One region of the Paenibacillus sp. MMO-177 genome, then DNA from elsewhere that is predicted to be linked to it. Evidence: predicted binding sites of a transcription regulator. Region 1 holds the regulator's gene; the other holds the start of a gene.
The links. The regulator Rex, encoded in region 1, represses fermentation and respiration genes when NADH is low (regulators of the CRP and FNR family bind a similar motif). The targets are predictions, from matches to a motif close to TTGTGAAATATTTCACAA.
Positions count from the first base shown of each region.

Region 1 (5,618 bases):
TCTCGTCTTGTTTAACCAGGAAGTCCAATGCTTCGGTAAGCTCCTGCTTAGCTCTTTCCTGACCGCCGATCTGATCAAAGCTGATCGAGACCGTGTGAATCTGCTTGCTGCGTTTCGACCCTGGCAGAGCGGTCATACGTCCTTTGCCTCCGCGCGATGCAAACCAGACTCCTGCGGCCAAACCGGCAAGCAGCAGAACGGGAAAAATATTAATTCCTCTAAAAGCAAGGAAAACGACAACCATCAGGACAAAACCGGCCGTAATCTCAATCCAATACTTACGCATTAGCCGACACCTCCAACATAGCAGGAGTGCGTGGAAGCACTACATACTTCGTCGAGTTACCATCCTTCAGCGTAATATAGACATTGTTATCGTCGAGCGCGGTTTCATATTGAATGCCCGCTTGAACTGCTGTTGCTTTCTGAAGTGCATTCGGAATTTCCGAGTAATTTTTCTTTTCCATCGCTTCGGCGACATCAAACAATACCGAAGACCAGACCTTCTCTAATTTATCGCTTGGCGCCTGATTTGTAATATCCAGCGATAATTCACGGCTGCCAATCGCGTCTTTGCCTTCTTTTGCAATGGATTCATACACGTCTTTCAGATTGGCGTCCGGCTTCAGTGTAACTTGAACCGAAACTCGGTTTTGATCTATAGCAGGGGCATTCGCCGAAGCGACGCCTTCAATTTGTCCAATAGACTTCTGAAAAGGGGAAACAACGGCAAACTGTTTATATAACATCCATCCGCCAAAAAGCAGCAAGGCTGTCGCCACAGCGGAAAGCACGAAAGGGACAATACGAAGTTTCATAAGTTGATTTCCTCCTCTATATCTGTTATATAGCAACACTAACGTATATCAACTCTGCCATACGAAAGTATATCATATAACGACATCAAAGAGGCGGTGTAAAAACAGGAAGCGGAGCCAGCCGCGTAATTGCGGCTAGCTCGCTGTTTTGGCAGGGAGATGATATTCGGTCACGTACGTACCGCTGCGGAAATCATAGAAATCGTAACTGTATTTCTCGGGATTGTTGCCTTGCGAATAGAATACTTCCCAAACCAGCTGACCGTTTAAAGTTCCGGGTTGAATGCGTTTAATCGCCGCATCCGGTTTCTTCTGCAAGAGAGCTTGTTTAATAGCAGCCTTATCTGTTGCTTCGGCGGCTTTAACCGTTTGAACGGTCTTGTCAGGACCAATCAGCCATACGTAAATTTCTTCATTCGCGTCATTCTTGCCCTTCACGATCCACGATGTCGTATCCCAAACCTGCTTCGTGACGGACGATACCTCGGTGAGGCCGGCTGCTTCCTTCGCCTGCTTCCGGATCGGATTCTCCGAATTCCAGAACGGTTGCTGAATCGCGTTATAGTACATGATAATTACCGCAATTACAGCAACCAACGCAACAAGGATAACAGCCAGCCAGCGCTTCGGATTCATCACCGGCTGACGTTTTCTCGTTGTCGTTCTCATTACGCGTTAAGCAGCCGTTCGAAGCTGGCCTGCGCCTCGTAACGGATTTTTTCCTCGTCCATCATCGTGCATTCGCCATTATGAACAACCTTCCTGCCGTCTACCCATACATGCTTGACGTCCCGGCCGGATCCGGAGTAGACAAGATGGGATACGATATCCGTCATCGGATAGTAATGCGGCTGATCCAGATCAATCGCGATAAAATCAGCCTTCATCCCTGCCGCGAGCTGTCCGATGCTGTCTTCCTGCCAGATCGAACGGGCCCCGTAGACGGTTCCCATGCGCAAGGCTTCCATAGCCGGAATGACCGTCGGGTCTCCGGAGATGCCTTTATGCAGCAGCGCCGCGAATTTGATCTCCTTAAACAAGTCCAGGTTGTTGTTGCTTGCTACGCTGTCCGTGCCCAGCGATACCGTGACTCCCGCGCGGAGAAGCTCGGGAACGCGGGCTACGCCGCTCGCCAGCTTGAGGTTGCTGACAGGGTTATGGGATATGGCAACGTTGCGTTCAGCGAGCAAGGCAATCTCGTCATCGTTCAGATGCACGGCATGCGCCACAAGCGCCGGACGCGAGAAGAAACCAAGCTTGTCCAGATGCTCCACCGGACGGGAACCGTAGTCGCGGACATTTTGCTCTACTTCGGCAAGCGTCTCGGACATATGAGTATGAACCGGCAGGTCGTAATCATGCGCAGCCTGCACAAATTTCTCGATATAATCCGGCGGGCAAGTATATGGGGCATGCGGGGAGATCATCGTTGTGATGCGGCCATCGGCTTTACCGTTCCAATCCCGGGCAAAAGCGATAGCTTCCTTGAGCTTCGCCTGCTGGATTTCCTCCGGGCACAATCCGATAACGCCGCGCGTCAGAGCGCCGCGGATTCCCGATTGCTGTACCATCTGCGCAACCTGATCCATCCGGTCATACATATCGACAAAAGCTGTCGTTCCGGTCTTTAACATTTCCACGATCGCAAGCGCGCTTCCCGCACGCGTATCCTGATCGACGTATTTTGCTTCCATCGGCCACATCTTCTGCTCCAGCCAGACCTGCAGATTCTGGTCATCGGAATAACCGCGAAGCAGCGACATGGCAGCATGGCCATGAGTATTAATAATCCCCGGCATAAAAGCCAGCTTGCTGCCGTCAAGACGCTCAACATGCTCGTCCAGTCCGGACGGAGCCTCCGCTCCGATATATGTAATTTGGTTGTCCGTGACGACCATATGGCCGCGGAAAACCGCATTAGCATCGTTCATAGTTACGAACAAGCCGTTCTCAATCCACAACTGCGCCATTTTCCTGCTCATTCCTTTCCTTCTCCAAATAATAAGCCAAGCTGAGCAACTCTCTCGTAAAATCCGCATGATGAATGCGAATATGGTCGGGTAAACGCAAAATCGCCGGCGCGAAATTCAGGATGCCCTCGATCCCTGCCTCCACGAATTGATTGGCCACGTTTTGCGCTTCGGGACCGGGTACGGTAATGATGCCAATGCGGATATTGTTCTCCTGCACGGTCTCTTTCAACTTGTCCATTGGCTGAATAGTCAGGTTGTTGATCATCGTGCCGATCTTGCTTTGATGATCATCGAACACCGCGACAATTTTCATATTGTCCTTGGAGTACTTATTGTAATTGCACAAGGCATGTCCAAGATTGCCGGCGCCAACAAGCGCAACGTTAATCCGCTGGTCGAGCTTTAGAATCTGCTGAATTTTCTCAATGAGATAAGAGACGTCGTACCCTATGCCCTTGCGCCCGAAGTCGCCGAAATAAGCAAGATCCTTCCGGATTTGAGCCGGATTGAGATCCAGCTTAAGCCCGAGTTCCTGCGATGAAACCGTCTGCACTTCACGGTTATACAATTCGTTCAGCACCTGCAGGTAGATAGGAAGCCGTCTGACAACGGCCTCCGAAATTTTCGCCTGCTTCACCCGATTTCCTCCTCTTCCGTTTGCAGCCATTCCCGCATCCGCGGTACCATCTGGTCGATATGCATCGTTTCAATCTTTGGACCGGGCAGCGAATAGAGGAAGTGCTTGCCGTAATACGTATCGATGACGCGAGTGTCGTAGATAATAACAATTCCTTTGTCCTTCGCCGTGCGCACAAGTCTTCCGAAGCCTTGCTTGAAGCGGATGACCGCCTGCGGAATCGACAGCTTCATGAAAGGATTCTGCTTTTGCTTCTGCAAGAGCTCCGACTTCGCTTCAACAAGCGGATGATTGGGCGGCTGGAACGGCAGACGGACAATTGCCAGACAGGTTAAAGCCTCGCCCGGAATGTCCACTCCTTCCCAGAAGCTGCTTGTGCCGAGCAGCACCGTCTCCGGCTGCTGGGTGAACCGTCTAGTCAGTTTCGTCCGGTTGCCGCTGTCGATGCCTTGGCCCAGCACTTGAATGCCGGAGCCCGCCAAAGCTTCCTTAAGCGGTTCGTAGACCTGCTTCAGCATCCGGTAAGAGGTGAACAGCACAAGCATGCGGCCTTTCGTCTCCACAGCCGAATCGGCAAGCGAGCTTACCAGCATGGAAATAAACTGCGGATCGCCCGCCGAGCCCTTCAGGGTCGGGAAATTACGCGGGATAATGACCAGAGCCTGCTCCCGATAATTAAACGGCGAAGGAAGCTGTACGGTTTTCAGCCGGTTATTCTCTTCAAAGCCTTCAAGTCCAAGCTGCTCTTCCGCATATTGGAACGATTTATGGACGGACAAGGTGGCGGAGGTAAGAATAATGCTATCCTTCACGTCGAAGAAATATTGTTGAAGCTGCTTGCTTACGTCAACCGGCACCGCGTACAAGTGAACGGAACGGTAACGATATGTCGTGCTTGCCTCGATCCAATACACTTCCGAGTTCTGCTCCATCTTGAGGAACGTACGGAGATCATCCTTCACCCGGGTTAAATCGCGGACTACGCCGTTCAAATCCGTAATCAGGCCTTGTATCGATTGATCGTCAAGCCGGTCCTTGATATCCGAAGCCATTTTATCAACGGTCTTTACAACGCGGCTAAGCTCGGTATGCACGTTGTTCTCAATCGTCAGAACGTCGTCCCAGCCCTTCGGCGGCGTATCGCTGCGCAAACGGCAGACGGCCTGACCGTTATCGTTGCCGGCCTCTCCCGACTCACCCACAAAGGCATACAGAAGCTCAAACAGCTTATCCCAATGCTCCTTCACGTCCTGGAACACGGGAATAACCGTATCGATCGTTTCCGTCCATGCCTGAACCCGTTCGTCATCTTCCTGCTGAAGACGAAGCCTAAGCGCCGGAAGCAGACCGGATCGGGCATCCTTGAATAATCTTGTTGTCTGATGGGTCAAGGAGAAATAATTTAATTGCATGCCGAGATGCTTGCCCGCTACTTCTTCCACATGATGCGCTTCATCAATGATCAGGTGGCTGTAGCTTGGCAGCAGACGGTGATCCGCTTGAACATCGGTGAACAGCATCGAATGATTCGTAATGCATACGTCGGCAATATTAGACTCATGCTTGGCGCGATGGTAATAGCAGCGCTTGAACCACGGACATTGACGATTAAGGCAAGAATCCGCATCGCTTGCTACGGTTGACCAGAAATCAGCGCCTTTATTGCCGAAGTTCAGCTCTTCCTGGTCGCCGGTTTCCGTTTCGCTCAGCCAAACGACCATCTGCGATGCCGTAATGGCGTCATCAATGGGAGCAACTAGATCCTTCGCATTGATTTTACTTTCAAATTTCCGCAGACACAAATAATTGCCCCTGCCTTTGAAGATCGAAGCACGGAAATCAAAAGGTAAAATCTCGCGAAGCAGCGGTACATCCCGCTGACGAAGCTGTTCCTGCAGATTGATCGTATGAGTGCTGACCACGATTTTGCTTTCCTGTTGAATGCCGTAATAAAGCGCAGGAATCAGATAACCAAGCGATTTGCCTGTGCCCGTTCCCGCTTCGATAAGCAGATGGCGGTCATTGCACAAGGAATCGTAAACCTCGCGGAACATCGTTGTTTGCGCTTCGCGCTCTTCGTAATTCGGATACTTCTCCATAAAGCGCTGACGGATTCCGTCCAGATACTGCTCGAAGGAAACGTCTTTAAGCGGTTCCTCCTCCTGATCGGCGCGCGCCGGCTGTTCGTCC
Region 1 covers NZ_JBBCUR010000003.1:288,397-294,014, forward strand. Annotated here, with positions in the region: gene WFK81_RS12375 (AAA family ATPase) at 1-286, opposite strand, end outside; gene WFK81_RS12380 (hypothetical protein) at 279-818, opposite strand; gene WFK81_RS12385 (cell wall elongation regulator TseB-like domain-containing protein) at 954-1,487, opposite strand; gene WFK81_RS12390 (amidohydrolase) at 1,487-2,800, opposite strand; gene WFK81_RS12395 (redox-sensing transcriptional repressor Rex) at 2,769-3,428, opposite strand; gene dinG (ATP-dependent DNA helicase DinG) at 3,425-5,618, opposite strand, start outside.

Region 2 (5,618 bases), on a different contig from region 1:
CATCCCTGCGGATCCAATGAAATGGAAATTATCCGCATGGGGATGGATATCCGCATCAAATGCGTGGGCTGCAAGCATAGCGTTCTGATTCCGAGGGCGAAGTTCGAAAAAAATATGAAGAAAGTACTGCGCTCCGCCGCGGATTCCGGGCAAAACGAACAGGCTTAATATTTTTTCGAAAAACAGTTGCATTAGGACAAGGCCTGTGATAATATAGTTTTTGCTTGACACAAACGGAGAGGTACCCAAGAGGCCCAAGGGGGCTGACTCGAAATCAGCTAGGCGTGTCAAAGCGTGCGTGGGTTCGAATCCCACCCTCTCCGCCATATACAGTCAATAACGCTTAGGCGGTTACATAAAGATAAAGCTCCTACGAAATCACGTAGGAGCTTTTTTTATCTTCAGAAAAGCAGGTGAGTGAATGGATTCGTACGACATTACAATTATCGGAGCAGGCGTGAGCGGCATATTCGCCGCCCACGAATTAGCCGCAAGCGGGCGGAAGATTTTGTTGCTGGATAAAGGCAAGAAGCTGGAGGAACGAACCGATCGTTATATAGGGTTTGGCGGTCTTGGCTTGTCGGAAGGCAAATATAACTTTACGAATGATTTCGGCGGGGAGTTGGAGCGGAAGACCGGCTACGAGGCTGCGCTTACGTTGATGGATGACGTGGATACGATTCTGTGCGAATATGGGGGAGGTGCAGCGGAGCTTTACAGCACCTATGATCTTGAACTATCCGAGCGGGCAAGGGAGGCCGGCTTTGGCGTGCTCACGACAAAGACCAGGCATTTAGGAACCAAACTTTCAAAGGTCGTTCTAGAGCGCATGTATGACTATTTGAACGCGTATATAACAATGAAGTTTGAGTCGGAGCCTGTCCGTATCCTTCGGAAGGATAACGGGCGGTTTGCTATAGAGCTGCCTGACGAGACGGTTATTGATTCCGGACAGGTCATTGTGGCAACCGGCAGAAGCGGGAACGATTGGCTTACCGGCCAATGCGAGAATCTTGGTATTGGCAGGGGAGAAGCGAGGGTCGATCTAGGGCTTCGAATCGAGATGAAGGGCGACCAGCTTGCTTCGATTCTGCAGCGTTCATTCGAGACCAAGCTTAGCTTCGAAGGAGAAGACTACACGGCTACAACTTACTGCATGAATCCGCGGGGCAGGGTTGTGCTCAAGCTTCAGGAAGGACTAGCCATGCCGGATGGACAGAACTTCCGCGAGAAGGAGGAGGGCAGCTCCAATCTAAACTTTACGCTTTTTGTGCCAAACCGGTTTGCTACGCTTAAAGAAGCCGATGATTACTTGAAACATATTGTAGGCGGGATTAACCGCGGGCGGAATCGGATTGCTGCTCAAAGGCTGGGTTCTCTCCGCAGAGGGGAAGAGCACTGCTCTGGCAGCAAAGACAACTTCAAAAGCGTTATGCCAACGCTGGAAGCGGAGTTTGCGGAGCTGAGGGAGGAAGTGCCGGAGCGGTATATAGAAGCCACTCTGGCGTTTCTGAGCGCTTTGGAGAAGCTTTTGGGAGAACCCATTGATGAAGATACCATTCTATACGCGATTGACGGGAAGCTATATTCGCCTGCAATCGAGACAAGCGGGAGATTCGAAACGAATATTCAAGGATTGTACGTTATCGGAGACTGCTCCGGCACAACGCATTCCTTATCCCAGGCAGCTGCAAGCGGCGTTTATGTAGGCCGTCTGCTGGCAGGGAAGAAAGTATAAAAAAGGGACTCTTTCGAGTCCCTTTTTCGACGGTGTTGTAAGTTTCGATGAATTCCCACAATCATGCAACAGAAAACCAGGTGCAATCTTTACAGATCGGTACACAATTCCATCAGGTATCGCTTTTCCGATCGTGATTGCTCGCGTGTTACAGAAAGTATTCTTTAGCACAACGCCTCGCTTCTTAAGTGATGAGCAGTAAAATTCTTCTAGTAGTCCTTGCCCCTATACAGGTCCAATGGAACCACACCTCTCTTCACCGTCGATAATTATGATGTCCGTGCTGCAAAGAAGTTATGCAAGGCTCATTTAAAAATTAATTGTGTCCCATCCGTTTCCATCTACGCTCATGATTAGAGGTCTCCGGAAATTTTTCACCGCGTTTGAGTCGTACCTTCTGCGGATTGGTGATACCCATATGGAAAGAATTATCGCCAGTTTCAATATAGACGCCATCGTTTGGCGCGCTGTCGCCCGGGGAAAACAATGTCCATTCGCCCATACTTGTTCACCTCCTTGTCCGGTTTGTAGTATTCACCGGAGAAGGGGCGGACATGAAAGGCAGAAATCGGGAACGGCGGATGACTTGTCAATGAGTAGGCGATTTGCTATACTGTGTAGATGCGAGTAATAATCTCGTTCCTTGCCCTTTCGGGGGCCGCTTAGTCCAAAAGGAGGTGAAACACAATGCGCAAATATGAAGTGATGTACATCATTCGTCCGGACGTTGAGCAAGAAAACGTTCAAGCCATCGTCGACAAATTCAGTGGCATCATTAACAATGGCGGGGAAGTCACGAAGCAAGATGTGATCGGTAAACGCCGTCTTGCGTATGAGATCAATAAGATTCGTGATGGTTACTACGTTCTGGTTCATTTCAACGCGAACAACGAAGTTGTTAATGAGCTTGACCGCATCATGAAAATTACGGATGAAGTTATCCGTTTCTTGATCGTCAGAGACGTTGCTTAATCCACGCTAGATGTTCGATTGGGAGGTCCAGAGGCGATGTTGAATCGTGTAATACTGATTGGCAGATTAACAAGAGACCCCGAATTGCGTTATACGCCCGCGGGTGTAGCAGTTACGCAATTTACGATAGCAGTAGACCGGCCGTTTACAAGCGGTCAGGGCGAGCGCGAAGCGGATTTTATTCCGGTCGTAACTTGGCGGCAGTTGGCTGAGACATGCGCCAATTACTTGCGTAAAGGTCGTTTAACAGCGGTAGAAGGACGCATTCAAGTGCGTAACTACGAGAACAACGAAGGTAAACGCGTCTATGTGACGGAAGTTATTGCCGATAACGTTCGCTTCTTGGAATCTAACCGTGAAGGCGGAGCTTCGCAAGAGAGTGGCGGTTATGCCGGAGGCAATAACAACAGTGGCGGCGGATCTTTTGGCGGCGGCGGCGGTAACGCTCCTTATGGCGGCGGTAACGGCGGCGGCGGAAGCCGGCCTAGTACTCCACGCAACAACAACAGCCGTGATCCGTTCTCGGATGACGGTCGACCGATCGATATATCAGAAGATGACTTGCCATTTTAATTGAAAGGATGGGTTCGAATGAGCTTCAAGCAAAGAGAAGGCGGAGACGGAGAGCGTCCAGAACGCAAATTCGGCGGCCGCAAAGGCGGACGCAACAAACGCCGTAAAGTATGTTTCTTCACTGTGAACAAAATCACTCACATTGACTATAAAGATACTGATCTGCTCAAAAAGTTCATCAGCGAGCGCGGCAAAATCCTGCCACGTCGTGTAACTGGAACTAGCGCGAAATACCAACGTCTGCTGACTGTTGCTATCAAGCGTGCTCGTACTGTAGCATTGCTGCCGTACACAACTGAGTAGTTCTTTTGGAAGAAAGCCTATTGGGAAACCAATGGGCTTTTTTTCTTTTATTTTATAAAATAGGAATTGATCATTTGGCGGAAGAGGAATACAATAAGATATAGTTCGTGCATACAAGTCGTTGATAATGCTGGGTCTTCATTGTGAATAATTTCACTTTAAATGACAGATGTGGAATAACGGCTTATGCAAGTAAATCAATTGATCGATTACAGATGGAAAGAGGGATGCATTCGTATGTCTGAAACCGTAACGAAATTACCTGAAGAATCCGGTTCTGTACGTGAACTGGACGTGCTTGAGCAACTGCTGAAGCCAGAAATTCAGCAATCGCTGACTCAATTGGTGGAAAACCTGCCTAAACTGGCAGAACTGGTGACTCTGCTCACTAAAGCTTACGATGTGGCTACAACCGTAGCGAACGACAAGGTTCTTGTGAACGATATGGTTCACGGCTTTGGCGAATTTGTTAAACCAATCGTAGATACGACTAAAGGCATCGCTAACGCAGCTGTTGAAGCTGGCGACCGCGCACAGGCCGATAATTCTACAATTGGTCTCTTTGGCATTCTGAAAATGCTGAAGGATCCGCAAGTACAATCCACACTTCGTTTTGCCCAATCGTTCCTGAACGTATTGGCTGAGCGTAAAAACGGTTAATCATACAAGAGCGGAGGGTAAACATGGCTAAGCAAATTTTAATTCTTGGCGGCGGTTACGGCGGTCTTCTTAGCGCACTGACAGCTCGCAAATACATTTCGGCTGAAGAAGCCGAAATTACACTGATCAACAAAACTCCTTACCACCAAATCATTACCGAGCTTCACCGTCTGGCTGTTAGCGGCGTTAACGAAGGAAACGTAGCTCTTCCTTTGGATAAACTGCTGAAAGGCAAATCGATCAACCTGGTTATCGACACTGTAGATAACATTGATCCGGAGAAAAAACAAGTGAAGCTGGCTGGCAACGGCACAGTTAGATACGACCAGCTGGTTGTCGCTCTCGGCGGCGAAACAGCATTCTTCGGCATTCCAGGCCTGGAAGAAAACAGCCTGACGCTGAAATCGGTTGAAGAAGCGAAAGCCGTTAGCGCGCATATCCAAAACCGCATTGCAGCTTACGCGCAATCGAAAAACAAAGCAGATGCAACAATCGTTGTTGGCGGCGGCGGCCTGACAGGCATCGAGCTGATCGGCGAGATCGTTGATATGCTTCCGAAATGGTGCGAACAATACGGCGTTGACAAGAGCGAAATCTCCCTGTACAACATCGAAGCTGGTCCAACGATTCTGATGGGCTTCCCGGCTGACCTTCTTGAGCGCGCGAAATCCAGCCTGACTAACCGCGGCGTTAACCTGATCATGGGTGTAGCGGTTACGGAAGTTCAAGGCAACAAAGTTATGCTGAAAGACGGCAGCTCCATCGAGACGAATACTTTCGTATGGACAGGCGGCGTTACAGGCAACCCTGTAGTCGCTAACTGTGGCATCGAAGTAAACCGCGGCCGCGCTTCGGTAACGGAATTCCTGCAATCGACATCCCACTCGGATATTTTCCTGGCTGGCGACAACGCGTTCGTTATGGGTCCAGAAGGCCGCCCGTACCCGCCAAGCGCGCAAATCGCATGGCAAATGGGCGAGTGCATCGGTTACAACCTGTTTGCGCAAGGCAAAGGCATTCCGATGAAATCGTTCCAATTCGTTAACTCCGGCGTACTTGCGAGCCTTGGCCGCAAAGATGCAATCGGTACGATTGGCGCTAGCCAGCTGAAGCTGAAAGGCACGGCAGCAACTCTGATGAAAGAAGCAAGTAACGTTCGTTACCTGACTCACGTAAACGGTCTATTCTCGTTCTTGAAATAATTTTTGCTGAAAAGCGAAACCGTTTCTCGGTTCGTCCGTATGAATAATAAAATAAGCATGACCTTGGAGGAGCCTGCCACAAGCGGGCTCCTTCTGTCTATTTTTGAGGAGCCCGCATAGATGCGGGCTCCTTTTGTTATGCTGAAAAGAAGGAGGAAGGAGCGAAAATG
Region 2 covers NZ_JBBCUR010000004.1:549,910-555,527, reverse strand. Annotated here, with positions in the region: gene WFK81_RS18085 (DUF951 domain-containing protein) at 1-168, shown strand, start outside; tRNA gene WFK81_RS18080 (tRNA-Ser) at 236-326, shown strand; gene WFK81_RS18075 (NAD(P)/FAD-dependent oxidoreductase) at 422-1,738, shown strand; gene WFK81_RS18070 (YjzC family protein) at 2,055-2,240, opposite strand; gene rpsF (30S ribosomal protein S6) at 2,426-2,710, shown strand; gene ssb (single-stranded DNA-binding protein) at 2,747-3,283, shown strand; gene rpsR (30S ribosomal protein S18) at 3,302-3,586, shown strand; gene WFK81_RS18050 (DUF1641 domain-containing protein) at 3,824-4,246, shown strand; gene WFK81_RS18045 (NAD(P)/FAD-dependent oxidoreductase) at 4,270-5,448, shown strand; gene WFK81_RS18040 (cation:proton antiporter) at 5,616-5,618, shown strand, end outside.
Region 2: the regulator Rex is predicted to act here: its motif matches at 3,728-3,745, upstream of WFK81_RS18050 (DUF1641 domain-containing protein).